3 regions of the Bacillus nitroreducens genome follow, and region 1 is predicted to be linked to each of the others. Evidence: riboswitches for the same ligand, from Rfam matches in the RefSeq annotation. Region 1 holds a riboswitch; each other region holds the start of a gene.
The links. A riboswitch is a leader RNA that binds a small molecule or an ion and turns the genes downstream of it on or off. The one in region 1 is predicted to bind S-adenosylmethionine.
Positions count from the first base shown of each region.

Region 1 (10,377 bases):
TTTTTCATGAATGATTTTTTGAACCTCGATAGCAGATAGAAGCTCATGTAATCGAACCATTTTTCATTCCCTCTTTTCTATTGTTATCGTTTCTTCTTTTTCCCTGCAATCATTTTTACAAATGAGATAAATGGCTTGGGATCATTCCAGTCCCAAATCGCATGCGCCTTTGGCTTAAAATAAGACCGAACAACCTGACCAAGTGTCAATTGACCTGTTTTTAGATAGCCTCTTACTGCATAAAAATCCTCATAGGCATACCAGAATACCTGACCTGTGTCATGCTCAAGTCCTTTAGGTGGAAGTGGATTACCTGTAAGCTCGCGATATGTAATATACGGGAAGTTAAAGCCTACCTTATTTAGTAATGTATTAAAATTGGTTATCCTTACATTCAACTCAATTAAATAAAATTGACCAGTTTCAGCATCCTTTTTAAACTCAATTTCGACGAATCCTTTAAAACCAATCGCTTCTAAGAAGCGTGTACCAATTTCCTTTAGTTCAGGTACATAGCGTTGACCTGTATACACAGAAGCCCCGAAATTGATTGGATATTGGCGGAACTTTTGAGCTGTCACCCAATGGGTAACCTTCGCATCCTGATTCAAATATGCGTCAAAGGTATACATATGATCATCAAATCCAGGTATAATTCGCTGAACAATAACTTCTTGTTTCGCCTCTTTTGCCTTATGAAGTGCATCGTCTAACTCTTGACGATTGTTTACAATGAATAGCTTTTTGCGGAAAATAGAAACAAAGCTTGGAGAATCAGTTGGCTTCACAACACATGGATATTTAATCGTTTCTTCAATTTTTTCGTAAAAGTTATCATCATTTAAACGAACCGTTTCAGGAACAAGCATCCCATGTTCAGTTGCTAATTGATGGAGACGTTCTTTGTCCATTGTTTTTGTATAAAGCCCCTGCTCCGTTTGTGGAATAAGGTAGTATTCTTTTAATTCATGTAAGTATTGGTCGATAACCTCAACATAGTTGTCATGGCAAGGTATCAATACTGGCTTAGCTGTCTGTTTTCTCGCATACTCTATTAAAAAAGAAATAAAGCCTTCTGTATCTTTTCTGTAATGCGGTGCAATAATATGCTCCGTACAATATTTTGAATCTGCACCATATGTACCTTCGTACGAATAATCAACCGCTACGGTATGGATGCCTTCTTTTCCCAGGCATCGAATTGTACTCAATCCTATATAATAATTGCACCCTAAAATGACTGCTTTATTGTTCATTTTATCGATCTCCCTAGTATCTATATCAAATTACGTCCTACATCTTATTAGTAGAGACATCTACATATTCTTCGAGGAATATCACATTCTCCATATTGACACACAATTAGGGGTGTTTCAAGAAGGAAAACATCTTGTAATAAGCTGTAACAATTGTAATGTTGAAGCGATCCCCATACCCAAAAATGTGCGCAGGCAGACGTTCTATTTTACCGTCCATGTTACAGCTGAATTAGACAACACAATTGAAAATAAAAACAAAAAATAGAGTACAGTATATATCCTTTCGTACTCTATCCTCCTTTTGCGGCCCATTCTCTTGTTTGTAGATTTATCTACTTTATACTATTATATACTACCAGTAAGACTTCCTCAGGACTGAATCTGAAAATGAAATGCTTGATTACTTTTTCCCTCATTTGAAAAAGTTCGCTCAACATACTGTATTTCGGTATCAGACATTAAAAATACGGTTGAACTTCTCGTCCCATATCCATTTGTTTGAATAAATAAAGGGGAGAGAATTCGTTCCCATTCCAGTGACAAACCTGTTTTAGGTAGAAACTTGTCGTCAGGTCGATCTGTATCCTGAAGTAATTCGAATAGATTCTCTATTACGTTTTCACCCTTAATGACTTGTTCAAGTCCTTCTTTCCCTTTTTTAACTTTGGGCCAGTTTGTATTCAGTAAGTGATTGCTTAACCCATGAATGCCTGGCTTTACCTTTTCGAGACTTTTTCCGACATTTGAATAATAATAGAGAGAATTCGAATCTCCAACTAACAGATTGTAACCAGGAAAGTTTGAATCTGTCTGTTGTAGTCGCTTCATATATTCTGCAATCTCGCCATGAAACGTTAACGCATCTTTTACAAGTTGTCCTCTCGATTGTTTACCTTCTGTTATCTCATTTGGGTCACGGTAGTTCGTGATAGCTGAAAAGCGCCCAGATTTGGTTACGCCCATCCAGGTTCCCATTTTTTCAAGGTCCCTTCCAGCTAATAGATTGGGTTCGTCCTCCCAGAAATGAGCTTGAGCTGTAGGCCTCTGTAAAAACTCATCTCGATTCGCCGCAACAATTAATTTATAGACTGGATGAGCTTGATATGCAAACAATACTAAGCACATTTTCCCACCGCCCTTTTTCACAAATTATAACAGATTTCCCCTGATAACGTAGAATCTATGTCTCTAATAATAATTTTTAGGGGTGGTTGGAACTCAAGTAAACAACATAAAAATGACGTGTAAACTGAAATTAGTTCACACGTCATTTAACGTATTTTTAAGTGAAAAGTAGCTATGTTGAAAAAGTGATGGGAAAGATACTTTGATTTAGACATTATGTTGATTTCGATGGTGGAGCGTTGGGCTTACGCTTTGATTGCGACTCTAATCATAGATTTCGGACTCGACGGGTCCAAATTACAATCTAATTCAGACTCCACCCAACAATTTCACCGATAGTAGGTCTAAATAACGCACTAATTCCTAGAAATTACTCTAAAACAGAAACCTACAACACTCTTAGTGAACTGCTTCTTTTGCGAATTCACGTGCCTTTAATTCTCTTCTTAAAATTTTACCGCTAATCTTTGTTTTTGGTAATTCATCCAATACTTCAATTTCTCTTGGCGCTGCATGGGCAGCAAGATTTTGTTTAACAAATACACGGATTTCCTCCAACAACTCTGCCGAAGGACTGTATCCTTTCTTTAAGACGATAAATGCCTTAACAATTTCTCCTCTTAATTCATCAGGCTTTCCTATGACACCAGCTTCTGCCACCGCTTCATGTTCAATCAATTTGCTTTCGACCTCAAATGGCCCAATTCTCTCGCCCGATGAATTTATCATATCGTCACTGCGCCCTTGGAAAAAGACATATCCATCTTCATCCAGAATCGCCAAGTCACCAGAAATATACCAGCCATTAATAAAATAGGAATTATACTTCTCTTCATTTTTCCATACTTCTCTCATAATCCCTGGCCAAGATGCCTTGATACCCAGATGACCGACTTGGCCGTTCGGTAGAGGATTTCCATCATCGTCTAATACCGCTACTTCAATTCCAGGAAAAGGTCTTCCCATTGAACCTGGCTTAATAACCTCTGAAGGTAGGTTTACGATTAATTGTGCACCTGTTTCCGTCATCCACCATGTATCATGTATCCTTTTCCCTAAAGCATCGATTCCCCAGACGATGACCTCTGGATTTAACGGCTCTCCTACACTTAGAATATGGCGCAGTGTACGAAGATCATATTTCTCTAATACTTCATTTCCTTCTGCCTTTAACATTCTAAATGCCGTAGGGGCACTATACCAGACGGTCACCCCTGTTCTTTCAATAGTTGAATACCAAGAGTCTGCATTAAATCTTCCTCCATTTACGACAATCGTTGCCCGATTTAGCCATGGAGCAAAGATTCCATAAACGGTACCCGTAACCCAGCCAGGATGCGCCGTACACCAATATACATCATCCTCTTTAATATCAAGAACCCATTTTCCCGTTTGGAACTGATGAATCATTGCTCGATGAGCATGGACAATCCCCTTAGGTTTCCCTGTTGACCCACTCGTATAATGAATATTAAGTCGGTCCTCAAGATCCAACCATTCAATGATCTCGGTCTCCGTTTGAGCCTTTGCTAAAGCATCAACAAGAGATATTTCATTTTCCTGACATTTTTCTGGACCCTCTGTAATAAATACCGTTTCTAATGATGGCAAATCCTGTTTTGGAACTCTTTTGACCAATTCAGAATCAGTGATTAAAAAACGACCTTCACAGTCTGAAATTCGATCTCGAACTGCATCCTCCATAAACGCTTCAAAAAGTGGTCCTGCGACAGCCCCTATCTTTATTGCAGCAATCATCGCAATATAGCAATCTGGATGCTTAGGTAAAAAGATAAAGACAATATCACCCTTTTTGACACCGTAATTCTTCAATACAGTTGCTAGGTGGTCCGTCTTTTCTTTTATATCCCGAAACGTATACGATTGTTCTTCATCCCCATTTATATAGTGAAGGGCGATCTTTTCTCCATATCCATCGTCAACATGACGATCAATGCATTCGTAGGCCATATTTACTTTCCCTGTTTGGTACCAACTAAATTCTTTTTTTACATCCTCCCATGAAAATTGTTGATATACTTTATCATAGTTTTGTAGATTATAGTTTCCTTCAGTAGGTTTAATGATGTCCAACTTTGTCGCTGTCAATTCCCTATCCCCTCTCGTTAACTTAATAGTGTTAAGATTTCTGCCTTTCGTTGTGCTAATCCTACATCCCCGCGGGACCTTGGTTTAGGTTCCTTAATTTGAATAGTTTGATAGATTTCCCCTGGCTGCCCTTTTAAAACAATAATCCGATCACATAAATACAAGGCTTCATCAATATCGTGTGTAACTAAAATCATCGTCGACTTATATTTCTCCCAGATGGTTAGCAGTAGATCTTGCAGTTGCATTTTTGTAAATGCATCAAGAGCACTAAACGGCTCATCTAAAAGCAACACCTCTGGAGCTGTGATAAGAGCCCTAGCGATTGATACTCGTTGTGCCATCCCACCTGAAATATCCTTTGGGTAATGATTTTCGAAGCCTTGCAATCCTACTAGTCTGATATATTCTTGTGCCTTTTCAATTTTCTGGTTATCCTTCCTTAAACCAAAAGAGATATTTTCTAGTACCGTTAACCATGGCATTAATCGTGATTCCTGAAAAATGACTCCAACCTTTTCATGAACAGAGTTGATTGTGTCACCACTGATTTTCACCGTTCCTGTATAATCCGAATCCAGTCCCGATAGAACCCGTAATAACGTACTTTTTCCACATCCACTTGTACCTAAAACCCCTATAATTTCACCTTTTTTAGTTTCAAAGTTCACATTCTTAAACCCTGTCGTACCGTTCGAAAAAGTTCGTGAAACATTTTGAACTGCAAGCATCTATTCTTCATCCTTTCAGGCTTTCTTCGTAAAGCTATCCTGCCAGTGTAGTGTTTTTTCCTCTGTTTTCTTTAAAATGGAGTCTGTTATTTTACCTAATATGGCAAACAGTACAATGCTCGCAATGACCGTTTCAGGAGAGTATGAGTTTTGACCAACTACAAGCAAATACCCAATTCCTTGACTCGCTCCCATCAATTCAGCAGCAACAACAAACATCCACCCTAATCCTAATCCACTTCTAATTCCAACTAGAAACGAGGGAAGTGAAGCTGGTAGAATGACCTTTCTGATTAACTCAAACGTTGAAAAATTATAGATTCTCCCTACCTCAATTAATTTTCGGTCGACACCTTGTATACCAGATACAATATTTAAATACACTGGGAAAAACACACCGACTGCAATAAGTGTAATTTTAGATGGTTCTGCAATTCCCATCCAAAGAATAAACAGTGGTACCCATGCAAGAGACGGAATAGAGCGGAATGCTTGAATCATTGGATCCAGTAATTGTTCTGCGACCCTAAAATAGCCGACCAAAGAACCAAATATGACTGCTGCAACGACCCCAATCAGAAAACCAAAAAAGATTCGATATAAGGTAATTCCAATGTGTCCCCAAAGACTTCCATCTCCTGCAAATTCAACTATTTTTGCTAGGATAACTGTTGGAGCTGGCATTAGATGCGCTTCTAGGACACCTATATGGCTTAAATACTGCCAAATCACGAGTAAAATCACAGGAATAATACTACCTAGTAAGACTATTTTTACATTTCCATTTAAAGCAAACTCACGCTTTGGTTTTACCTTTATTTGCCTTGAGAGCGTTTCACCTTTTGTACTCATCGTATATCCCCCTATCAAGGGAGTGCTAATAGTTAGAAAGCCCAAGGTGCCGTTCATTCCGTAACCATCACAACAGTCGCTTTTACAAAAGTTTCTCTCTTTAAGCAGTTGGATTAGATGGCAGAGACCGATGGTTTCTTGAGCTTTACAAAAGCATGGCACTTCCCTTTATTGTTTGATAACCTTTTCCGCAAACGTAGGATTAATTAAATCTTGAACTAATTTATCTAACTCAACATCTTTTTTGATAATATCCTGTTCTTGGAGAACTTTACCCGCTTCCGTTAATGCCTCAATTTGAATCTCTCCAGGTACTGGATTTGAAAAATCATTACGTTCATTAAATTGTTTTTTCGCGACTTCAAGATCAATATTTGCCGCTTTTGCTAAGATTTCTGTTGCTTCTTCCGGATTTTCTAATGTCCAAGCACGAGCCTTTTCATATACTTCAATCACTTTTTCAACATATTCTGGATACTTTTCCGCAAACTCAGAACGTACATTTAGGGTTCCATACGTATTAAAGTCAGCATTTCGGTAGAAAAGTTTCGCATCTGTTTCTAGTTCAACTCTTGCCATATGAGGATCTAGTCCTGACCAAGCATCTATTTGACCTGATGATAAGGCAGCTGCACCGTCTCCGTGCTGTAGATTCACAATCTCGACATCTGAAGGGCTTAGTCCTTCCTCACTCAGGGCACGTAATAAGAAAATATAAGGATCCGTTCCAATGGTTGCAGCAATTTTTTTCCCTTTCAAATCACTTACATTTTGAATATCTGAATCTTTATTTACTACTAATGCTGTCCACTCAGGCTTTGAATAAAGGTATACTGATTCAATTGGAGCACCGTTTGCTTTCGCCATTAAAGCGGCTGCTCCTGCAGATGAACCGAAGTCAGCACTTCCACTGTTCAAGAATTCTAATGCTTTGTTGCTTCCCTGACTAAGTACAAATTCAACCTCAATTCCTTCTTCTTCAAATACTTCCTCAGCCCAACCAAACTCCTTTAACACAAGACTTGTCGGGGAATAAAAGGCGTAATCCAATGTGATCTTCTTTGGCTTTTCATTCCCTTCACTTGCTTTACTTGCACTATTTGAGCACCCAACAATTCCCACTAATAGTAATACCGCAATAAATATGACACTTATTTTCTTCATTCCTTTTTCTCCCCTTTAAATTACTATTTTTACATTGACTTCTAGTATGTATCAGCCCTCATGATGTGGTTCACACAGAAATACCTAGTATATTTATATAAAAACTAAGAATTATACCAATGCGTTTGCAACCATCAAATACTCTAGTTATACAAAAATCCCTCTTCTAATAAGAAGAGGGATTTTTATCCTCCTCTTATCTTTCAGGTATCGTACCTGATGGAATTAGCACCTTTTCAAGAATAATCTCTTGAAGGTTGCCGGGTTTCGTAGGGCCATGTCCCTCCACCGCTCTGGATAAGAGTCCTTTATTCAATTAATACGTTTCTGTGCTTTACTGTATAGATTGGATTATAGTATGAGTATTTCCTAAAGTCAAATACTTTTTAAAATATTTTTCCTAATCAAAATATTTACTTACATGTTTATTTCCACCTTCTAATCTTATGTATACATAGAAAAAATAGACCTAAAAAAACATTTATGTCATATTTGTGACACCTATTGTTTTTATTGTTAAACCGTTGTATATTAAGAGTGTAGAAAGTTAGTGAAACATTTCACAAACTACTACAAAAGCTGGCAGCTTACTTACGAACTTATATTTTTTTACTACAACTTGTGAATAATTTCACAAATTTAAAATAAGGGGAGATTAGAATGAAAACATTCTTAAAAGGACCAATAATGGCAGTTGTTTGGACAGTATTACGTGTATGGTTAGGAATTCAATGGCTTAAAGCTGGTTTTGGTAAAGTAACTGGAGAGTTTGACGCAGGTGGCTTCATCCAAGGTGCAATCGCGAAAGCTGGTGGCGAAGCTCCTATAGTAAAAGCTTGGTATGCAGGATTCCTTGAAGGCTTTGCTCTTCCAAACATTGAATTAATCAATGTACTAATTCCTTGGGGTGAAGTTCTAGTCGGTCTTGGTTTAATCTTAGGTGCTGCAACGATCCCAGCATTAATTGCAGGTGCATTCATGAACTTAAACTTCTTACTTGCTGGAACAGTTAGCACAAACCCAGTACTTTATACAGTAGCTGTTATTCTCTTATTCGCAGGCGCTGCAACATACTACTACGGAGTAGACAGATTTGCAATACCTTACCTAGCAAAACGTATGAATGAAAGAAAAACGACGAAAACAGCAGCAAATGTAGCATAATAAGTAAAGTGTTCCTCCTACTTATGGAGGAGCACTTTTTTATTTTTCTTTTTTTATCATCAATTTTGCCATCACCAATTCGTCTTCTTCTCCGATTTCCTCAATATCCTCTCCTACTTCTGGTCTTTCTTTGTCGTCTTCGCACCCCATTAAGAACAACAGTGGAAATGTTAGTAATAGCAGCATGAACACACGCTTTTTCCGTTTCATTCCAAACCCTCCTTTTTTCTAGACTTTCCAATCGAAACTGAAATATGTAGACTAGAAAGAGGAAACAGTAATATCAGTACAAATATAGGAGGTTCATTCATGCGAAAAATAAAACTTGGAACCAGTACACTCGAGGTACCAGTTGTGGCAGTAGGTTGTATGAGAATTAATTCTTTAGAAAAACCAGAAGCAGAAAAGTTTGTTCAAACAGCTTTAGAACTTGGAGCAAACTTCTTTGATCATGCTGATATTTATGGGAGTGGAGAGTGTGAGGAAATCTTTGCTGATGCGATACATATGAATGACGATGTTCGTGAAAAGATCATTCTTCAATCCAAATGTGGGATTCGAGAAGGTATGTTTGATTTTTCAAAGGAGCATATCCTAAACTCTGTGGATGGAATCTTAAAAAGACTTAAAACAGATTATTTAGATGTATTGCTTTTACATCGTCCCGATGCCCTTGTTGAGCCTGAAGAGGTTGCGGAAGCATTCGATATATTGGAGTCCTCTGGTAAAGTACGAAACTTCGGCGTGTCTAACCAAAAACCAATGCAAATTCAATTACTAAAGAAATATGTCAAGCAACCCATTGTTGCGAACCAACTGCAACTTAGTATTCCAAATGCTCATATGATTGCAAGTGGCGTTACTGGGAATATGCAGATTGATCAATCCATTAACCGCGATGGAGATGTGCTCGACTTTTGTCGATTACACGACATCACAATTCAACCTTGGTCACCGTTCCAATATGGCTATTTTGAAGGACCGTTTCTTGGCAATGAAAAATGCCCTGAGTTGAATCAAAAGATTGATGAAATTGCAGAAAAATATAGTGTTTCTAATACAACGATTGCCATTGCTTGGCTTTTACGTCATCCAGCCAACATGCAACCTATTATCGGTACCATGAATTTAGAACGCTTAAAGGATTCTGTCAAAGCAAGTGAAGTAAATCTAACGCGTGAAGATTGGTACAGCATTTTCCAAGCAGCTGGCTATCTACTTCCGTAAGAACTGTAAAATAACCCCCACAGCGCTGTGGGGGTTATTACTCTTCTCTTAGTTATCCGTAAAACCTGTTGCTATTACGGTCACGATAATCTCATCTTTTAAATTATCATTAATCACAGACCCAAAAATCATGTTTAAATCTTCATGTGTTGCAGATGAAATGACATCTGCTGCTTCTTGAATTTCAAAGAGGCTCAAGTTTCTGCCACCTGTGATATTTAAAATGACACCACGTGCTCCACTAATTGATGTCTCTAGCAATGGGCTATTGATTGCTTTATGTGCTGCTTCAATCGCACGACCATCCCCTTTTGCCATACCAATTCCCATTAAAGCTGTACCTCTATGGGACATTACTGTTTTTACATCAGCAAAATCAAGATTAATCAATCCTGGTACAGCAATTAAATCGGAAATCCCTTGAACTCCTCGAAGGAGAACATTATCAGCTTCGCGGAATGCTTCAATCATCGGTGTGCGCTTATCAACAATCTCCAATAACTTTTCATTCGGAATAATAATTAACGTGTCCACTGCTTCTTTCATTGCGTCAATACCAGCATCTGCATTTACTGCTCGTTTGCGCCCTTCAAAACGGAACGGCCTGGTAACGACACCAATTGTTAATGAACCTTGTTTTTTTGCAATTCGTGCAATTTCAGGTGCTGCCCCAGTACCTGTACCACCGCCCATGCCTGCCGTAACAAAGACCATATCCGCACCTTTTAATACTTCCTCAATCTCAC
Region 1 is NZ_CAXHYI020000003.1:1,175,309-1,185,685, reverse strand. It holds gene ACWPVE_RS09645 (Mur ligase family protein) at 1-60, opposite strand, end outside; gene ACWPVE_RS09640 (carboxylate--amine ligase) at 84-1,256, opposite strand; gene ACWPVE_RS09635 (NRDE family protein) at 1,629-2,384, opposite strand; gene acsA (acetate--CoA ligase) at 2,784-4,493, opposite strand; gene ACWPVE_RS09625 (ABC transporter ATP-binding protein) at 4,511-5,224, opposite strand; gene ACWPVE_RS09620 (ABC transporter permease) at 5,240-6,076, opposite strand; gene ACWPVE_RS09615 (aliphatic sulfonate ABC transporter substrate-binding protein) at 6,245-7,240, opposite strand; SAM riboswitch class I at 7,434-7,544, opposite strand; gene ACWPVE_RS09610 (Crp/Fnr family transcriptional regulator) at 7,901-8,404, shown strand; gene ACWPVE_RS09605 (hypothetical protein) at 8,444-8,614, opposite strand; gene ACWPVE_RS09600 (aldo/keto reductase) at 8,714-9,631, shown strand; partial or broken gene ftsZ (cell division protein FtsZ) at 9,686-10,377, opposite strand, start outside.

Region 2 (10,377 bases), 1.7 Mb from region 1:
TTTGAAATTCTTCTCCAATAAAAAAACTGATAAAGGCACTTATAATAAATAAAATGGTAAATCCATTCTTCTCCATCATTAATATACCCGTTGCTCCATTGATAACTGTGTCTTTGGCTTGAACTAATTCTGCCCCGTAATTCACGGAAATTACGCTATTCACAACTTGGTAAATAGGAAGTATAAATAAGATGCTAAGAACGATCCACAGTCTTCGACTTCGGATTAATTTGATTCTCTCGGCTGTTAAAAGATTAAGCATTCGTGGTTCCCCCTGTTAATTGTAAAAAATAGTCTTCCAGTTTTTGTCTAGTTGTGCCAATTCGAGAAACATTCACCTTGGCTAAGACTAGTGAACGATTGATTGCAGCAACATCATCCAGTCGTTCATAGATATTAATTTCCGTTCCATTCACGACTTGATAATCTTTGATTCCTAATTCATCGAGTACTACGATTGCATGTTCAACCTCTGTTGTTTCTAGTTCAATGTACCTGCGTGTTTCTCGTGCTAGCTCTTCTTTTGAAAATTCACGAATAAGTTTTCCTTCATGTAAAATGCCGTAATGTGTCGCGAGTTGGGAGAGCTCATCAAGTAAGTGGCTTGATAACAGTACGGTGATTCCACGTTCTGTTACCAATCGTTGAATAATCTCTCGCATCTCGACAATTCCAGATGGATCTAGTCCGTTTGTCGGTTCGTCTAAAATTAAAAATTCAGGGTTAGTAATCAAGGTTGAGGCAATCGCTAAACGTTGACGCATTCCTAGTGAAAAGTTTTTTGCTTTCTTCTTACCCGTGTTACTAATGTTCATTAATTGAAGCAAATCGTCAATTTCTCGGTCACTTACTCCACCATTTGCTGCTTGAACTCGTAGATTATCTCGAGCTGTTAATTCAGGGTAAAGCGCTGGTGTTTCAATGGATTGCCCCATTTTACGACGTGCACGTTGTAACCCTTTCGTCCCTGTTTCTCCGAACAGTTCAATCGATCCCTCATCAATCGTAATTAATCCCATTACCGTCCGCATGAATGTTGATTTACCTGCGCCATTTTCACCAATCAATCCGTAAATCATCCCTCGTTTTATTTCAATTGATACTTTATCAAGTGCCCTGTGTTTTCCATATATTTTCGAAACGTTCGTTGCTTTAAGAATTGTATCAGACATAACTGTCATCCTTTCAGGTGTTGATAAGCTTAGTATAGGTAGTATGTATAAATAAATAGACTAGAAAAGTATAAAGAAAGTGTAAAGAAAACACTCCATGATAGAACGATTAGTATTTAGGTATGTTTATTCAACTACAGATTAGTTCAATATGTGAAACTATTTTACTATTTATCCGTAAATAGATAGACTAATTAGAATAGTGCACAAACTGGAGGGGGCATTTTGACATTTAAAAATGGAATTCTACGTATATTTATTGTTTTATTGTTTATCGTAACTGCTTGTTCAACTAATGATGTTCAAGAACACTTATCAAACGTTAATGATGCACGTAATAAAACAACACAATTAGAAAATGGAAGATTCTCTTATACATATGTTGTAGAAAATGAAAACGAAGAAAATACAACTCAAATAACGAATGGAATCTTCGTTGTTAATGGTGATTATATTGATTGGCAAACAGATCTAGTGCTTGGCGAAGGAGAAGATGTAACTCTTACAGCTATTATTCAAAAGGATAGAAAGCAATATCAGCGTTTTGGACTAATAAATGAGGATTATCAGTTTATTGATAATGAGAATAAACCATTAACTGAAGAACTGGAGTGGCAAATCGTAAATGACGATGCAGCTGGATACCCTGATTATCTGGAATCCTTAATGAATCTGGAATTGAATGAGAAACAGATTGAAAAAGTTGAGAAAATAGAGGAAAGCGATGGAATGAGTTATACAATTATTTATAATGATTCATTCTTATCAACCCTTAAGCAGAACAATATTTCCATAATAAACGAACAGTTGGACAAGGCGAAAGAAGCAGATGCTGGTCCTCACGTAATTAGTACTTTTGAAACTGCTTTATCCAACTTTGAAAATATCACCTACAAAAATTTCAAACTAGACTTAAAAATAGATAAATCGGGTGTGTTGTTTGAAAAAGAGTTGCAAAGCAGTTATGAACAACTCATAAATGATGTACCGCAGAATATAAAAATAATGGAGAAAGTAGAGATAATGGAGTATAACCAAGCAGATATGAAGATTGAACTTTAGTATTTTTTTATGCCCTTTACATTCAAATAAAAACCAAGAAGTGTGCTTACACATCATGGCGGAGTACATTTTCTGGACTTCCAAAATAATGGAAGTCCAGTTTTTTATATAGTATCAACATGAACCACTTTCTCTTGATACCCTACCTTTACGTCCCATTAAGATTCATTCCATCTATGATATCCTCTAGAGTTACGTTTGCTAGAACTTTTTCCATTGCAAATTGTGCTTGTGCAAATAGAGGTTCTATGGCATTTTGAATATTTTTTCCAACAAGACAAGATGGATTTGGATTGTCATGCACACTAAAAAGCTCACCAGCACGTACGACATCGACTGCTTTATAAACATCTAACATCGTAATTTCTGATGGGCTCTTTACTAGCTTTGCACCCGCAACACCTGGATTTACCTCAATAAGGTTCGCTTTTTTTAACATTCCCATTATTTTTCTAATCACCACTGGATTCGTGTTCACGCTTGAGGCTAGAAAGCTTGAAGAACTCTCGCCTTCATCATTCATGTGAATAAGGGATAGAATATGAATTCCAACAGAAAATCGACTACTGATGGACATTGTTTGTCCCCCTTCTTTCATTCGATACATATTTGTACATTCCCTATTATACCTTAAAAGGTAAAAGTGTTGACATTTAACATAACCTGTAACTATAATCATTACATGTAACAAGATAAATTACAAGTTAAATCATATCGGAGGTTATCTATCATGAAAGTTGGAATCATTGGTGCAAGTGGGAAAGCAGGAAGTCTGATATTGAAAGAAGCTCTTGAAAGAGGACATGACGTTACAGCAATTGTTCGTGATGCTTCTAAAATACAAAACAAACAAGTGGCAGTAATTGAAAAAAATATTTTAGATTTAAAAACAACCGATATTGAGTATCTCGATGTTGTGGTAAATGCTTTTGGTGCCCCCCTTGGAGAAGAACAAGCACATGTTGATGCGGGCCACGCCTTAATTGAAGCGGTGAAAGGAACAAATACAAGAATCATCGTGGTTGGTGGCGCAGGTAGTCTTTATGTGGATGAGGCAAAAACCGTTCAACTTATCGATACGCCAGAATTTCCAGATTTCGTTAAGCCGACAGCAAAAGGTCAAGCACGAAACTTTAAAGAATTACAAGAAACATCTGATATCACATGGACATTCATCAGTCCTTCCGCTGTTTTCGATCCAGAAGGAAATAGAACTGGGAGTTATGTGGCTGGAGGGGATAACCTACTTGTGAACTCAAAGGGTGAAAGCTATATCAGTTACGCCGACTTCGCTATTGCAGTCGTTGACGAAATCGAAAACCCAAAACATATCAACTCAAGATTCACAGTTGTCGGAGAAAACTAAGATCTGGAAATCAACTAAAGATTAAGTAAGTGAAAAAGAGACAAGTCCGTCAAACCAATTCGGTTTCGAGAGACTTGTCTCTTCTTTATTCTTTGAGACTCCCCTACGGTATAATCATTGGTATTTTTTCATTGCAATCCAATAGGACAATCAAAATTGTTACAATGATTTTACATTTAATTGAAAAAAACACAAATTAAAGTAGACATATCGGAATAATATGATTATACTATAAGTAAATTATAAACTTATCAAGAGAGGTGGAGGGACTGGCCCTGTGAAACCTCAGCAACAGATTCTTAGAATACTGTGCTAAATCCTGCAAGCTAACATGCTTGAAAGATAAGTGAGGTTAAGATCAAATAAAAAAAACCTCTTCTTATCTTATCTATGGTTTATCATTTGCCAATTACGAAAGGAGAGGTATTATTATGGCCTTATTAAAAGAAACGGTTGAAAAACGCAAAAATGAAATGATTCGGAAGTTGATTGAGTCCAATCATTATAAAAAAAATGGAAAACATCTCTTTGAACTATCACTGTGCGAATTAGAACATGAATACTTTAAAATCCAAACGAAAGGTCACCCTCACACTGGAGAAGGGTCGATCCGATGGAAAAACTTTTAAGGCTTACTTACATGTTCATGGAGTCTAGTATTTTCATCGTGGCAGGATGAACAAATAAATAAGAAAAAAGCTTGGGGGAACGTCACACCCAAGCTTTTTTTCTTATCTAATAGGCCGTCCACCCAGCATCTCCTGTTATAACTGTACCGTTAATGAAACTTGCTTCGTCAGAGGCTAGGAATAATGCGATGTTTTCTAACCATTTTCATTAATTAAAGAATGTCGCATCTCCTACGTCTACATACATTGCTTTTCCAGTAACCGCGTCAATTGCACGTACATGGCCAACGGTAGTAGGAAAATCTGGGACATATGCGAGTGTATATATAGACTTTCCATCATCATTATACTCTCGGATGAACATACGTTCCATTTTCAGATGTTTTTTATAAATTTCCTTCGCTTCCGTTCTCGAGATCACGGGTGATGTTGGTAGCTTTTTATAGAGGGCCTCATCTGGAATATCCAATTGAACATGCTTGATTTTCTCAGTATACTTCCCTACAGAAATAAATGATACATGCCCATCTACTCGGACCCCATTATGGTGGAGATGAAAATAAAAGGTATAGGTATCTTCATGTTCTATTAACTCCTCGCTCCAATCATCCTCGAGTTCATCCTCGTCACATATATCATTAGTGAATTCCTCGTCTCCGAAATCCTCTTCCTCTGTGTCTTCCATCTCCTCATCAAATTCTCCATTCTCGTCTTCAAATACCTCTAATCGATACCTTTCATGTGTATCAGGAAATAACGTAAACATCATTTCCAATGCCCGTTCCTTCGCACTTGCTAACTCGACTTTTACTCCTTCATTTGCAGATTCCTCACCACTTACGACCTGAAGAAGCCTATTCGATTTTTCATCAAAACAAAGCTTGATAACATGATCATCAATTTCATCCATGTCGAATGTATACTCTTCTACCTCATCATGCATAGACCATATTTCCACTCGGTAACCCTCTTTAACTTGTTTGCCTAAGAGCTGATATGCATTGGTTATACCGATTAACTCATATATGCTATCATTAGGAACCTCGATTTTTTCAATCGGTGAATCCAATTCAAACCCTTCTCGTATACTCGAGATTTCAGAGCCATCAACAGGAATCTCCATCGTATGCTCGATCACACTGTAGGCAAGATGGTATTGATTATCACCATTCTCGTAAACATCACGATCAAACTTTTGAATGTTCAACTCAAAATCAAGTGCCTCAATATATTTCTCTAAAGCCTCTTTTTCTGAAACAACAATATCAGAATAACGAATCTCGTAATCTTCCTCATCACAATAAAAACTCGTAATTTCTCCGGATGTCGATACAGATACTGTAAGTCCAGTACTATGGATAAAGATTCCGTATTTCTGATCTCGTTTTTCATAAGTAATCATGTAGGGATTATCCAAATCAAGGATTCCAGAAAGCTCATATTCCGTTTGACCCGGATAGAAGGTGTCCACAAATTTTTGCGCAATCGCTGCGATTTCTTCCTTCGCAAGTTTGCCTGCAGATGGTTCTTCAAATAATGAAAATCCAATAAGTTCTCCATTTTCGTTAATGGAATAACCTCCAATTTCCACATTCGTTCTTGCATCAACTATCTCATAGCCTCCATCATCAAACTCAGACTTTTTCGCAATTGCTTTAACTGGTAAAAAGACTTGTAACTTATCCATTATTTCAATCATCATTTTCCTCCAATGTTGTCAAAGAACTCAATCCTTGCCTATTGTACATGTAGAATATTTTACCATTTTGATCGTGAATTGAAATATGTATTTTTCATATATCTTCCAATTATTCTCGGGAGATTCTTTTTCAACTCAATACTTGAATTTATCGGGATTTTTCATATGATTAATTAGTAACATAGTAAAGGTTGTAAAGGGAGATAACATGAAAAGTATAGTAAAAACATCAATCCTATTGTTATGTATAACATGTCTATCAGCTTGTGCAAATTCTAATAATCTAAAAGATTTTCAAAAACTAACAGAAAAGGCTGGACAAATAGGCGAAAGTGTTGATTCTCAGGAGCTAAAAGACATAAGTGATTCAGTTAATAATGTCATAGAAATCGCTGAAGAAATTGAAAATGTATCGGACGTCCTAACAAAATTACCTGACAAAGTTAATGAAGATAAAGTTGTATCAGCTCAAATTGAAACATGTTATGACGGAGATACATGTAGAGCTATTGTTAACGGAAAAAAAGAGTCGCTGCGATTTTTACTCGTGGACTCTAGTGAAATAAAAGGTGGACCGATGCCATATGCCGAAGAAGCCCGTGATTATTTAAATAATCTAATTGAAGGCAAGGAAATTGTTCTCGAATTAGGCAAAGGCAATAGCCGCGATAGATATGATCGTTTACTTGTCTACGCATTTCTACCAAATGGAGAGAGCATCCAAGAAATGATGCTAAAAGAAGGCCTACTCACCGTTCGTTATATTTACGAAGATCAAAAATACCTTGATGAATATATCTCTGCAATGGAAGAAGCAAAACGAGCAGAAATCGGAATATGGTCCATACCTGGATATGCAGGCTTTGACCAACCATATAATGAAGAAGCAGTCATTCACTAAAGATTAAGCCTGTCCTATTACAAACTTTTTTTCGTATATTCTTGTCTAAATATGATAAATCTACCTCTAGAGGTGATTTTATGAACATCATTTGGGGGATATTCGGAATATTGGTTGTTCTTGGGATAGGCTTTCTATTTTCAAACAATCGTCGTAAAATAAACCCACGTACAATCCTACTGGGATTACTAATTCAATTGAGCTTTGCCTTTATTGTTTTAAAATGGGAGGCAGGAAGAGCTGGACTTAATTGGCTTACAATGAGAGTGCAGGATATTGTTAATTTCGCTAATGAAGGTATCTCATTTCTATTTGGCTCCCTGTCTAATTCAGATGAATTTGGTGTTATTTTTGCATTTCACGTTTTAACCATTATCATTTTCTTTTCATCATTGATCTCCGTTTTATATTATCTTGGGGTTATGCAATGGTTTATTAAAATTATTGGAGGAGGCCTATCAAAGCTATTAGGAACTTCCATTACTGAATCAATGTCTGCTGCAGCTAATATCTTTGTTGGCCAAACAGAAGCACCTCTCGTCATCCGTCCGTATTTAGAAAAAATGACGAACTCGGAACTGTTTGCCGTCATGACAGGCGGTCTTGCTTCTGTTGCGGGATCAGTGCTTGTAGGTTATGCCTTATTAGGTGTACCCTTAGAATACCTTTTAGCTGCAAGCTTTATGGCTGCGCCAGCTGGACTTATTTTAGCAAAGATTATCCTACCCGAAACTGAGGATACTCATATTAAAGAATATAAAATGGAAAAAGACTCTGATTCCGTCAATGTGATAGATGCAGCAGCACGAGGAGCGAGTGATGGCTTACAACTTGCGTTAAATGTTGGCGCAATGCTACTAGCTTTCATTGCCCTAATTGCTTTAATAAATGGAATCTTAAGTGGTCTTGGAGGCATTTTTGGATATAACGCATTAAGTCTTGAAAGTATTTTGGGAATCATTTTTTCACCAATAGCATTTGCTGTAGGTGTACCGTGGTCAGAGGCGATCACAGCTGGAAGTTTCATTGGTCAAAAACTTGTCTTAAATGAATTTGTTGCTTATTCATCTTTTGCACCACAAATTGACCAACTCTCCGCTAAAACAGTCATAGTGGTTAGTTTTGCATTATGTGGATTCGCAAATTTTAGTTCTATGGCTATTTTGCTTGGTGGATTAGGTAGTCTCGCGCCAACTCGACGTTCCGATATTGCAAGAATGGGATTACGAGCAGTAGCTGCTGGGATGCTTGCATCCTTATTAAGCGCATCAATTGCTGGAATGTTTATTTAGTTTACGTAGCCTCATTGACATGAATTAGCCTGTGAAATTTTACCATGAGTAAAATTTCACAGGTTTTGATTATCTCAAATAAAAATAATCTCTCCAATGATTTGTTGCATCGATTACCTAAAGAGTCATAAAAACCCCAAAACACATAGATTTCATTGTTTTGAGGATAAAAAGTCCATTCAGTATCCAGTTAGATTTAATAGGATTCAAGCTTTAGATCATCGGAAACAATCAATTCGGCTTCAGTAGATTCAACCACATCTTGAACACTATATCCCTTTGCAACCTCGACTAATTTCAAACCAGTCTCTGTTACATCAACTACAGCTCGATCTGTGATAATACGGTCCACCACGTTTTGTCCTGTGAGTGGTAAACTACACGTTTTTAATATTTTGGGCTGGCCTTGCTTATTTACATGCTCCATGATAACAATGGTCTTTTTTGCACCATGCACCAAATCCATTGCGCCGCCCATGCCTTTAATCATCTTTCCAGGGATCATCCAATTGGCTAAATCCCCATTTTCAGCCACTTCCATACCACCTAAAATGGCAATGTCAATATGACCGCCCCGAATCATCGCAAAGGATTCAGCGCTACTAAAAAAGCTAGCACCAGCTCTTGCTGTAACCGTTTCTTTTCCAGCATTAATCAGATCTGGGTCAACCTCTTCCTTTGAAGGATATGGTCCTATTCCCAATAATCCATTTTCCGATTGTAAAACAACACGTTTATTTTCGGAAATATAGTTCGCTACCATCGTAGGCATACCAATTCCTAAATTCACGTAATGTCCGTCCAGAATTTCCTTCTCAGCCCTTTGTGCAATTTTTACTCTCAGATTCGTAGACATCATACTCCCCCCTTTAATTTTTGACAGTTAAACGTTCGATTCGTTTTTCATGCTTTCCGACAATAAGACCTTGAACATAAATACTCGGCGTGTGAATGGCGTTAGGGTCGAGTTCCCCCACCTCAACGATTTCCTCTACCTCTGCAATTGTATATTTTCCAGCAGCAGCCATAATCGGATTGAAGTTTTGTGCCGTTTTTCGATAGACTAAATTCCCCATTTTATCCGCTTTCCATGCTTTAACCAAACTAAAATCAGCTGTCAATCCTTCTTCAAGTAAATATTCTTTACCATTAAACTCCCTCGTTTCACGTCCTTTAGCAATTGGTGTTCCTACCCCAGCTGGCGTGTAAAAGGCAGGAATCCCCGCTCCACCAGCTCTTATTTTCTCTGCTAATGAACCTTGTGGAACAAGCTGCACCTCTAATTCCCCACTTAAGACCTGTCTTTCAAATTCCTTATTTTCTCCCACATAAGAGGAAATCATTTTTTTGATTTGTTTATTTTGCAACAAAAGTCCAAGTCCCCAATCATCTACACCACAATTATTCGATATCACCGTTAAGTCTTTTACATTCGACTGACGCAGACCGATGATCAAGTTTTCCGGAATTCCTACGAGCCCGAATCCCCCCACCATCAAGGTCATTCCATCTTTGATACCGCTTACAGCTTCTTCAAAGCTTGTAAAGATTGTTTTCATTTGATTTCCCTCCAAAAAACGTTTATCGAAACACCTTGTCCCCATCTTCATCTGAATTTTCACTATCTTCTTACTAAAATTTTACAACAAGCTCATTTATCCGTAAAATGAATAATAAGAATAAACATTATTATAGAATGGAATAAAAGGAGAGTTCAATGGAGTTAAAAGATTTACGCTATTTTCTAGAAGTTGTACACTACAGGAGTTTTACAAAGGCAGCCATTAACACCTATATTTCTCAACCTACCTTAAGTAAATCCATAAAAAAGCTAGAAACAGATCTCAACGTCGAATTGTTTGAACGATCGACACGAAAGTTAAAATTAACCGATGCGGGCGAACTTGTCTATAAACAAGCACTTAAAATACTAGGTGCAACAAATGAACTTCATACTTTATTAGATGATTTAATGAACCTTCCAACTGGAAAAATAAAAATTGGAATACCCCCCTTAATTGGAACCCTTTTCTTTCCAACCATCGCGCAAAAATTTGGTAGGGAACATGCGCAAGTCTCATTAGAATTAATTGAACTTGGAGCCAAACGGATTGAAAATTTAGTGGATGAAGGGCAAGTTGACGTAGGGATTGTCGTCCATCCAACAGACTACAGTAAATTTGAGGTCCAGCCTTTTATCAAAGAAGAATTTATGCTTTTTACTCATCCGACTCATCCATTTTCAAATGAGAAATC
Region 2 is NZ_CAXHYI020000003.1:2,868,042-2,878,418, reverse strand. It holds gene ACWPVE_RS17945 (ABC transporter permease) at 1-262, opposite strand, end outside; gene ACWPVE_RS17940 (ABC transporter ATP-binding protein) at 255-1,172, opposite strand; gene ACWPVE_RS17935 (hypothetical protein) at 1,398-2,234, shown strand; gene ACWPVE_RS17930 (Rrf2 family transcriptional regulator) at 2,383-2,811, opposite strand; gene ACWPVE_RS17925 (NAD(P)-dependent oxidoreductase) at 2,965-3,600, shown strand; SAM riboswitch class I at 3,846-3,949, shown strand; gene ACWPVE_RS17920 (Fur-regulated basic protein FbpA) at 4,032-4,229, shown strand; partial or broken gene ACWPVE_RS17915 (3-ketoacyl-ACP reductase) at 4,336-4,428, opposite strand; gene ACWPVE_RS17910 (YcdB/YcdC domain-containing protein) at 4,438-5,928, opposite strand; gene ACWPVE_RS17905 (thermonuclease family protein) at 6,137-6,829, shown strand; gene ACWPVE_RS17900 (NupC/NupG family nucleoside CNT transporter) at 6,910-8,121, shown strand; gene ACWPVE_RS17895 (3-oxoacid CoA-transferase subunit B) at 8,318-8,977, opposite strand; gene ACWPVE_RS17890 (CoA transferase subunit A) at 8,991-9,680, opposite strand; gene ACWPVE_RS17885 (LysR family transcriptional regulator) at 9,839-10,377, shown strand, end outside.
Region 2: another riboswitch for S-adenosylmethionine. It lies ahead of ACWPVE_RS17920 (Fur-regulated basic protein FbpA); the one in region 1 lies ahead of ACWPVE_RS09615 (aliphatic sulfonate ABC transporter substrate-binding protein).

Region 3 (10,377 bases), 770 kb from region 1:
AAGATTGGGAACATAGAGCGAATATCTTGGATATTCATTATCTTACTTTCCTTTCAATTACCTCTACGAGTTGCTTTTTAACACCTTCAATTGGAAGTTCTTTTACAACTGGTGCAAGGAATCCATGGATAACTAAGCGCTCTGCTTCTTCTTGCGGTATACCACGGCTCATTAAATAATATAATTGTAGTGGGTCAACCCTACCAACTGATGCAGCGTGACCTGCTGTTACATCATCTTCATCAATTAGTAAAATTGGGTTTGCATCCCCACGCGCTTTCTCACTTAGCATTAATACTCTTGATTCTTGTTCTGCATTTGATTTAGAAGCTCCATGTTCAATCTTTCCAATACCATTAAAGATCGAACTTGCGCTGTCCTTCATGACACCATGTTTTAAAATATATCCTTCTGAATTTTTACCATGGTGCGTAATGTTAGTCGTAAAGTTTTGTTTTTGTTCTCCTCTACCTACAACAACTGTTTTAGAATCAGCATGTGAGCCATCCCCAACTAAATGAGTGATGTTTTCTGAAATCGTATCACCATCATTCATAAGTCCAAGAGCCCATTCAATTTTACTGTCACGACCGACTACACCGCGACGAGCAACATAAGTAGTGTTTCCTGTTGCTAACGCATCAACAGCTCCATATGTTACTTTTGCATTGGCACCAACAATTACTTCTGAAACAATATTTACAATTGTATCTACAGAATCTGTTGTAGAAAGATAGTTTTCAACATAAGTAACAGAACTATTATCTTCAGCCACTACAATAACATGATTGAAAGTAGCTGCTTCACCGTTGTCTTGAATAAATACTGCATGTAATGGAACAGTTACTTCAACATTCTTAGGAACATATACAAAAGCCCCACCATTTACTAACGCAGCATGTAGTGCTGTCAAACGGTGTTCGTCCACTTTAACAGCTTCTGTCATAAAATACTTTTGAAGAAGGTCACTATGTTCACGAGCAGCTGTATGAATATCTGTAAAAATAACGCCGTTTGCTTTTACCTCTTCTGTAAGAGAAATAAATGCTGGAGTGTTATTACGTTGAATATATATATTCTTTTCTTCTTCAATATCAATAAGTGATTTAATTTCTTCTGGTAATTCGTCAATTGAGTTATAAGGTGCACTTTCCACAACATGATTTGTAAATTGTGTAAAGTTCCATTTATCAATTTTTGTTTTGTCTGGTCTTGGCATTGGAAGATCTTCAGCTTTTTCAAGAGCTTGTAAGCGAAGTTCCGCAAGCCAGCTTGGTTCACCAAGAGTAGACGAATAACCTCTGACATAATCTTTATCAAATGGTAATTTCGTTTCGATTGTCATCATTATCCTCCTAACGCTTACGCTTCTTGACCTACAGTTTCATCTTCAATTCCTAGTTCTTGCTTAATCCAGTCATATCCTTCTGCTTCTAGGCGTTGTGCAAGCTCTGGTCCTCCAGATTTAACGATACGACCTTGCATCATGACATGTACTTTATCTGGTGTAATATAGTTAAGTAAGCGTTGGTAGTGAGTAATGATTAAGCAACCAAACTCTTCTCCGCGCATATCATTAATTCCTTTAGAAACAACTTTTAATGCATCAATGTCAAGCCCTGAGTCAATCTCATCAAGAATTGCAATCTTTGGCTCAAGCATTGTTAATTGTAGGATTTCATTACGTTTCTTTTCCCCACCTGAGAAGCCTTCGTTCAGGTAACGTTGAGCCATATCAGGATCCATTTCTAGCTTTTCCATGTTTTTATCCATAGTGCGGATAAATTTCATTAGAGAGATTTCGTCGCCTTCTTCACGACGTGCATTAATTGCAGAACGAAGGAAGTCAGCATTTGTAACTCCAGCAATTTCACTTGGATATTGCATTGCTAAGAAAAGACCAGCACGTGCACGCTCATCAACTTCCATTTCTAAAACATCTTCACCGTCAAGTGTAACGCTACCTTTTGTAACCTCATACTTAGGGTGACCCATAATTGCAGATGATAAAGTTGATTTACCTGTACCATTTGGTCCCATAATTGCGTGAATTTCTCCACCGTTTATCTCAAGGTTAACTCCCTTTAAAATCTCCTTGCCTTCAATCTCGACATGAAGATCCTTAATAACTAAAGTTGATCCTGCCATTACAACTACCTCCATTAGACAAAAAATATTTGTATAGAATTGACAAATTAAGTCAAAACTTCATTCTCATTTTATACTCATTACAATCTTATATCAAATTCAATCTGATATCAACCTTTACACTTTGGCATCAGGAATACATTTTCTATTATGTAAGGTTATTAAATTAGGTTGGTCTGAAAAGACTAAATATGAGAGCTAAATGAGAAAATTTTCGCTTAAATCTTGTCCAACACTAAGATAACATAATTTAAAAAGATATGTAAGGATGAAGGGGCTACGTTACTCAATACTGGATATATTTTTCACTAATTCTATAAATTCATTCAATATAATAAAAAACCCAGCATGTTGACACTGGGTTAGAACTAGATTTATAACTCTACCTTTGTATAATTCGATGAATTTGAGCTACTATCGTTAGACTCTTTTTATAATCCCGTTCACGACATTCCTCAATTCGCATGCGCTCGTCTAATTTTTGACAATAATCCTTATATCCAATCCCATGAGCCTGATGCATTGCCTTTTCCATTTCGCCCGTATAATTCAAACGGATTTGATTGATATCGAACCAATCCCTTCTTTTTTGTTGGATACAAATATAATGGTAACATCACCTTGAAACTTCCTCAAATACGGTATTCACGTATATTCTTCGATTCCTCTAATGAAAAAGGCATAGTGAAAATGAATGATCCATTATAAGTAACAAACCAATAAATACCTTTCATATCCTTGGATTTACTCCAAATTTGCTTTATAAAACAAATATAAGGTTGACCATCCACTGGTCAACCTCTCCTCTTATTCTTTAGCTGGAATAACAGATCCACTATATTTTTCTTCAATAAATTTAGTAATCTCTTCTGATCCTAAAACCTCTAGTAATGTTTGAATCGCATCACTATTTTCCTCACCTTGAGGAACCGCAATAATGTTCACATAAGGGTTATCCTCTGGAGATTCAACGATTAGAGCATCTGTAGTTGGATTTAAGTCAGCATCTAGTGCATAGTTACCGTTAATTGCAACTAGGTCTCCTTCTTCTCCCTCATACACTTTTGTTAGGAGCGCTGCATCAAGTTCCATTTCAAATTTAAGTTCTTTTGGATTTTCAACGATATCATCAGGAGTTGCACTTACTTTTTCAATTCCTTCTTTTAATGTAATAAGCCCTTCTCTTTCTAACATTGCAAGTACGCGGCCATGGTCAGCAACTGAATTACTCATAATTAATGTTGCGCCATCTGGAATCTCATCTATAGATTTGTATTTTTTTGTAAAAATACCAATTGGTTCAATATGAACGCCACCAGCGTTTACAATTTCGTAGCCTTTTTCTTCAACTTCTTTATTTAAGTAAGGAATATGTTGGAAATAGTTTGCATCTAAGTCGCCTTCACTTAAAGCTCTATTCGGAATTGCATAATCAGTAAATTCCTTAATATCTAACGTAATTCCTTTTTCCTCTAATAGAGGTTTTGCTTCTTCTAAAATCTCTACATGCGGTACTGGTGTAGCTCCGATTGTAATGGTTACATTTTCGGATTCTCCTTCAGCTCCACCGTTGTTGTTTTCTTTTGTTCCTTCTTCATCTGCTGTTCCACATGCAGCAAGTGCTAGTACAAATGCTACTACTAGAATTGACTGTAAAAACTTCTTCATCGAGTTTTCCCTCCATTTTTATCGTTTATCTATTATAGAAGTGAGAATATCACCTATAAGCTGAATGATAAATACAATGACTAATATTAATATAGTTGCTACAAAAGTTACATCTAAGTTTGAGCGGTGGTATCCTTCCAAATAGGCCAATGTGCCCAGACCACCTGCACCCACTGTTCCTGCCATTGCTGTATAACCAACTAGCGCAATAGCGGTAACGGTGATACCCGAAATAATCGCTGGCAAAGATTCAGGTATTAAAACTTTCCAGATGATTGTCGTTGTCGTTGCACCCATTGATCTTGCTGCCTCAATCACACCTTTATCAATCTCACGAAGAGCAATTTCAACCATTCTTGCATAGAAAGGTGCCGAACCTATAATTAATGCTGGTAGTGCTCCTTTTACACCTAACATCGTTCCCATAATAAGACTGGTAAACGGAATTAGTAAAATGATTAAAATAATGAAAGGAATGGAACGAAAAATATTAACGAATGATGCAATAACAGAGTTCAACACTTTATTTTCCCAAAGATTTCCCTTAGAAGTTAAGAACAGTAATAATCCTAAAATAAGTCCGAATATAAAGGTTAAAACAACGGATATCCCCGTCATACTCAATGTTTCAAGCGTCGATTCCCACACATTTTCCCACTTTACGTTTGGTAAGTATTTTTCCATCATTGGCTCAGCACCTCCACTTCAACCTGTTGCTTACGGATGTACTGGATAGCCTGTTCAATTTCATTAGTATCCCCATTAAAATGTACAAACAAAGTTCCATAAGATCCACTTTGGGTTTGTGAAATTTTTCCTTGAATGATTGTAACACTCACTTCATAACTTCTTATTACATCCGTAATTAGTGGAGTTTCAGCTGCCTTTCCAACAAAGGTTAATTGCACGACCTTTCCACTTGAATACTGCTCCAAGAGGTGTTCGATCGTCTCCTTCGTTTCTTCAGGTTCTGTAACTTGTTGTACAAAACGCTTTGTAATATTAGCTTTAGGCTTTTTGAACACTTCAAGTACTTTTCCTTGCTCAACTATCTCTCCGTTTTCCATGACTGCGACACGGTGACAAATTTTTCGAATCACATGCATTTCATGGGTAATTAACACAATCGTTAACCCTAATCGTTGATTTATATCAACCAGTAAGTCTAATATAGAATCCGTTGTTTCTGGATCTAACGCAGATGTTGCTTCATCACAAAGGAGTACTTTTGGATTGTTGGCAAGTGCTCTTGCAATCCCTACTCTTTGCTTTTGTCCCCCACTTAGCTGAGATGGATAAGCATTTTCTCTGCCTTCTAATCCTACAAGCTTAATTAGCTCTGCTACTCGTTTTTCTCGCTTTGGTTTTGGCACCTTTGCGATTTCAAGTGGAAAGGAAATATTTTCGCGAACTGTACGGGACCACAGTAAGTTAAAGTGCTGAAAGATCATGCTTATTTCTTTTCGAGCTTCTCGTAATGCTTTACCTTTTACGGTCGTAATGTTATGACCTGCAACCATAACTGTACCATCTGTTGGGGCTTCAAGCCCATTTAATAAACGTATAAGGGAGCTTTTACCTGCACCACTGTAACCAATGATTCCAAATATTTCTCCTTCATTAATTTCCAGGTCAATATTGTTAACGGCTGTAACCGAATTTGTTTTAGATTGATAAATCTTTTTCACATTTTTAAGTGTTATCATATCGTCACACCTTCTATTCATCGAAATGCGCTGACCCCATCTATCGGCGACAAGGATAAGACGAGCACTGACAGAAGGTGTTTCTTACCTTCCGTAGCGATTGACTTAGACCAGAGACCCGATGGCGCCTGTAGCTATACATCTCATAAGACTTTGTTTAGTTTATGCGAGTAAGCAAATAATTAAAAAAGAAAATAAAAATGCCTTCCTGCTAAAGAGAGCAGAAAGGCACCATAAAATGAATTCCTTCCTCTCATCTTCCAAAGCTATTGCTTTGTGTGAATTGGCACCTTTTCAACAAATGTTGACGGTTGCTGGGTTTCATCGGGCACATCCCTCCACCACTCTAAATAAGAGTATCTAATCTATTTACTTTTAAACGTTCATTCTAAACAATATGAAGGTTATATTATCATCAGTAGCAATTGCTGTCAATGGAAATGGTGTGACAAAATTTATCCATTTACTTTAATGCGTTTTCTGCAGTGTAAGCTGAACTTGTACCGTTCGCTATTTTAATAGCTTGTTCTAAGTCTTCTAATATATCATCGATATTTTCAATACCGATAGATAAGCGAACTAAGTCTTCTGTTGTACCAGATGCCTTTAAGTCTTCTGAACTTAATTGTTGATGGGTGGTGCTAGCTGGGTGAATGATTAGGCTCTTTGCATCACCGACATTTGCAACATGTGACCAAAGTTCAACACTGTTGATTAGTTTTTCACCAGCTTCTCTTCCACCTTTGATACCAAAGATAACAACGGATCCTGCACCTTTTGGTAGATATTTATCAGCTAATTGTTTATTAGGATGATCCTCTTCACCAGGGTATTGAACCCATTCAACACCTGGATGGTTTTTAAGATAGGAAACTACCTTTTTTGTGTTTGCAATATGTTCTTTCATACGAACATGTAATGTTTCAAGACCTAGGTTAAATTGGAATGCATTGAATGGACTTAAAGCAGCCCCAGTATCACGAAGTAGTTGAACTCTTGCTTTAATAATAAAAGCGACTGGTCCAAGCGCTTCAGCATAGACTAAATCATGATAGCTTGGATCTGGTGTTGTGAAACCTGGGAATTTCGGTGAATTCCAATCAAATTTACCACCATCTACAATAATTCCTCCCATTGTTGTTCCATTACCTAATAGCCATTTTGTAGCTGAATGAATAACAATATCTGCCCCATGCTCAATCGGTCTGCACAGATATGGAGTAGAAAAGGTATTGTCAACAATTAATGGAATCCCTGCCTCATGAGCAATATTAGCAACGGCTTCAATATCAAGGACATCTAAACTTGGATTTCCAATCGTCTCTGCAAAGATCGCTTTTGTATTTGGAGTTATAGCTTGACGGAAATCCTCTGAGTTAGTGGGTTTTACAAAATGCGTTTTAATTCCATACTTAGGAAGCGTATTTGCGAATAGGTTATACGTTCCACCATATAGTGTAGAAGCTGATACAATCTCATCTCCAGCACCTGCAATATTTAGAATAGCTGTCGTGATTGCTGCCATTCCACTTGAAACAGCCAACGCACCGACCCCACCCTCTAATTGTGCAACTCTTTCTTCAAATACAGTTGTTGTTGGATTATGAATACGTGTATAGATATATCCATTCTCTTTTAAACCGAATAGATTTGCTGCATGCTCAGTTGTATTAAATTTGAATGCATTAGATTGATAGATTGGTACAGCTCTAGCACCTGTTATTGGATCTGCTTCTAGTCCTCCATGTATCGCAATTGTTTCTGGTCTATAATTCTTTTGTTTTTCGCTCATTAGAATCTCTCCCTATTTTTTAATAAATAAAGGCTGTTTGCGCAGACATTGTTGTTATATTTACCAGGTAGTTTTTACACGATATCACCCAAACGACACTACAATCTTTTAGAAAAGAGTAGAAATAAAAAACCTCTTCAATAAGAAGAGGGTGTATGTATGATTTCTCTTCTTATCTTTCAGACTTATAGTCTGTTGGATTTAGCACCGTGTAAGTTACCGGTTGCCGGGCTTCATAGGGCCATTCCCTCCGCCACTCTTGATAAGATTAATATTTAATTTTAATTTCTTATGAATTAATACGATGGTAACCCTTTTTCTTGTATAAGTCAATATTAATTATTAGAAAAAAAGCTAAATTCACAATTTCCTGTTATTTGTCATGTAAACACAAAATTAGACAGTATTATTAAAAATACAACAAACTATATTCCTAATTGCCCAGGAAATACGTCATATTCTGATGGATTACCACATAAAATCGCAATTAAATAACGCCAATTAAGGCGTTGTTTTATTCTTTAGAGATGACCTCTAATAAGTATGGGATCGATCGAAATGCATAGTACTTCTCCAATGCCAGCCCTTCTTTAATACGCATTAAGCAAGGTACACTTTCAATTTGCCATTCCACTGCTTTTTGAGGTAAATAATTGAGATCACTTTTCCCGATTATTACATGAGGGAGTAATTCATCCACTACTGTTATCATTTTAGATGCAACTTGGCAAGTTCCGCACATTGGTGTATATAAATAAAGCCAAAATTCTTCTGTATTGGCAAGTCGATCGTTAATTTCTCTTTCATTCCATTCTTTCATCTTATACTTCAACCTTTATATTTGTTTTGCATCATATTGTAACACGATTTTTAAAGTAATGTATCATCCATGCTTATATCTCTATAATAAATATTCTGCATGTACGTCTATATTTGCTGATAGAAGAACTGTTGCAATATGCTGTTCAGGGGCTGTTGCTACTTCACGATATGATTTATCGATAAATAAATGTCGTGCTTCAGGAAATTCGCGTTTAAATTGCTTTCGTAGTTTTTCTCCAGCACGATCAGCGTCTACTAATATATAGACATCCTTATTAAACAAATGCTCGATTAGTTCATCTAATCTTGATATACTAATCGTTCCATTCGTACAAATGATTTCAACCGGCTCATTCACAACTGTTTCTACTTTCTTTTTATCGGTTCTCCCCTCAACAATAATTACTTTCTCAATATCGTCAAAAGCCACCATTTCATCACCTTATTTCGAGTGTACATTTTATCTGTTATTTCTTTCTATTCGATGTGTACAACTGCTTTTCCTTCATTTTATAGAAAAGATTAAAGATTGGTGAATCACATGGAAACATTGTGGAAAAAAAGACAGTGGGTTTCCACTGTCTTTAGCACCAACCATTTTCATCATCACAATCGACATACTTCATATCTGGGTTGGTCGTTACATCTGCATAGGTAAAAATTTTATTTGATTCCTGCTCAAATCCTTGCTTTAGCTCATATTGTGCACCTTGACTCGTAAATCTAATCTTACCAATAGGTTCCTTTTCTACAAATAATGTCATTTCATCATTTCCAAGTTTTCCAATGACTCGATCAGTCACTTCAATTCGTGTTCGTTTCAATACCATTTTTAAACACCCTTCCATTGTTGGTATTTAATTTTAGAGTGTCCATTCAGCGAAACTTCATTCTGTCAGTTACCACACAGAAAAATACAATTAAAAAGAGCTGGTAATGAAATACCAGCTCTTTTTGGAAAATCAATCTTCATTTATCATTTCTTCGTACTGTTCAGCTGTCATGAGGTTCTCAACATCACCAGCATTTGCAGGCTCTACAACAATCATCCATGCTTTTTCATATGGAGATTCATTGACGAATTCTGGGCTATCATCAAGATCTTCGTTAACCTCAACAACTTTACCACTAAGTGGAGCATAAAGCTCAGATACTGTTTTAACGGACTCAACGCTTCCAAATGGCTCATTTGCTTGAATTTCGTCACCAACCTCTGGAAGTTCAACGAATACGATATCTCCTAACTCAGATTGTGCAAAATCTGTAATTCCAATGCGTATTCTATCTCCTTCAACTTTTACCCATTCATGTTCTTCAGAATAACGTAAATCTTTAGGTGTGCTCATTTTGTACCCTCCATTAAATCGTTATTTTATGAATTAGTTCTTGCTATTTTGTTGAGAATCACTCAAACAAAATTATGTAAAAGTCCTTTGTAAGGTCTTACATCCAAAACTATTAAGCCCAGGTTTGTTTAAATTGATCTTCTTTAAACCCAACCGTAACCTTACTTCCATCGGTAGTGAGTGGGCGTTTAATAAGCATTCCATCAGAGGCTAATAGATCTAGTAATTCATCCTCTGTTGATGTACCAATTTTATCCTTTAAGCCCAGTTCTCGATACTTTTGACCACTTGTATTAAAAAATTTCTTTAATTCTAATCCACTATTTTGATACATTTCTTTTAATTGCCCTTTTGAGGGTGGGTTGTCTACAATATGAATCTCCTCGAAATCAATCTGGTGTTCCTCAAGCCATTTTTTCGCTTTTCGACAAGTTCCACACTTTGGATACCAATAGAATGTTAATGCCAAAATTCTCACCACCTTACCTAAAAAAATGCGCAAGCGCCCTGAAATCAAATACTTTTAGAAAATACCACTCCTGTGGCGAACATGGAGGTCAGCACATCCTTGAAAATGCTTTACATTTACTTCGTGTGATGCAAATGCTCTCGAAGCCCTCCTTGTCCTATGGAAGTCCATAAGCATAAGAATAACTAGATAGAATGCTGCTTTTTAAATAAGGCTGTTTTCACAAACTTTGTTGTTATTGACACAATTGATTTCCGCTGCAGGTGGACGCTTTCCGCTGCAGGTGGACGCTTTCCGCTGAAATCGAAAGATTAGTTTTAACCAATAGCAACAATCTTTTAGATAAGAGCCTTAAATAATCTTAACAATTTAGCTAGACTAGAGAGCGCCTAGGCGCTAAGCAAATCTAGCTTACCTACCAAGATT
Region 3 is NZ_CAXHYI020000003.1:1,947,274-1,957,650, reverse strand. It holds gene ACWPVE_RS13265 (cysteine desulfurase) at 1-38, opposite strand, end outside; gene sufD (Fe-S cluster assembly protein SufD) at 38-1,345, opposite strand; gene sufC (Fe-S cluster assembly ATPase SufC) at 1,363-2,148, opposite strand; gene ACWPVE_RS13250 (hypothetical protein) at 2,643-2,768, opposite strand; gene ACWPVE_RS13245 (MetQ/NlpA family ABC transporter substrate-binding protein) at 2,956-3,816, opposite strand; gene ACWPVE_RS13240 (methionine ABC transporter permease) at 3,835-4,503, opposite strand; gene ACWPVE_RS13235 (methionine ABC transporter ATP-binding protein) at 4,500-5,522, opposite strand; SAM riboswitch class I at 5,773-5,879, opposite strand; gene ACWPVE_RS13230 (O-acetylhomoserine aminocarboxypropyltransferase/cysteine synthase family protein) at 5,986-7,314, opposite strand; SAM riboswitch class I at 7,484-7,583, opposite strand; gene ACWPVE_RS13225 (thioredoxin family protein) at 7,829-8,134, opposite strand; gene ACWPVE_RS13220 (toprim domain-containing protein) at 8,216-8,569, opposite strand; gene ACWPVE_RS13215 (YusG family protein) at 8,721-8,966, opposite strand; gene gcvH (glycine cleavage system protein GcvH) at 9,099-9,482, opposite strand; gene ACWPVE_RS13205 (arsenate reductase family protein) at 9,595-9,951, opposite strand.
Region 3: another riboswitch for S-adenosylmethionine. It lies ahead of ACWPVE_RS13230 (O-acetylhomoserine aminocarboxypropyltransferase/cysteine synthase family protein); the one in region 1 lies ahead of ACWPVE_RS09615 (aliphatic sulfonate ABC transporter substrate-binding protein).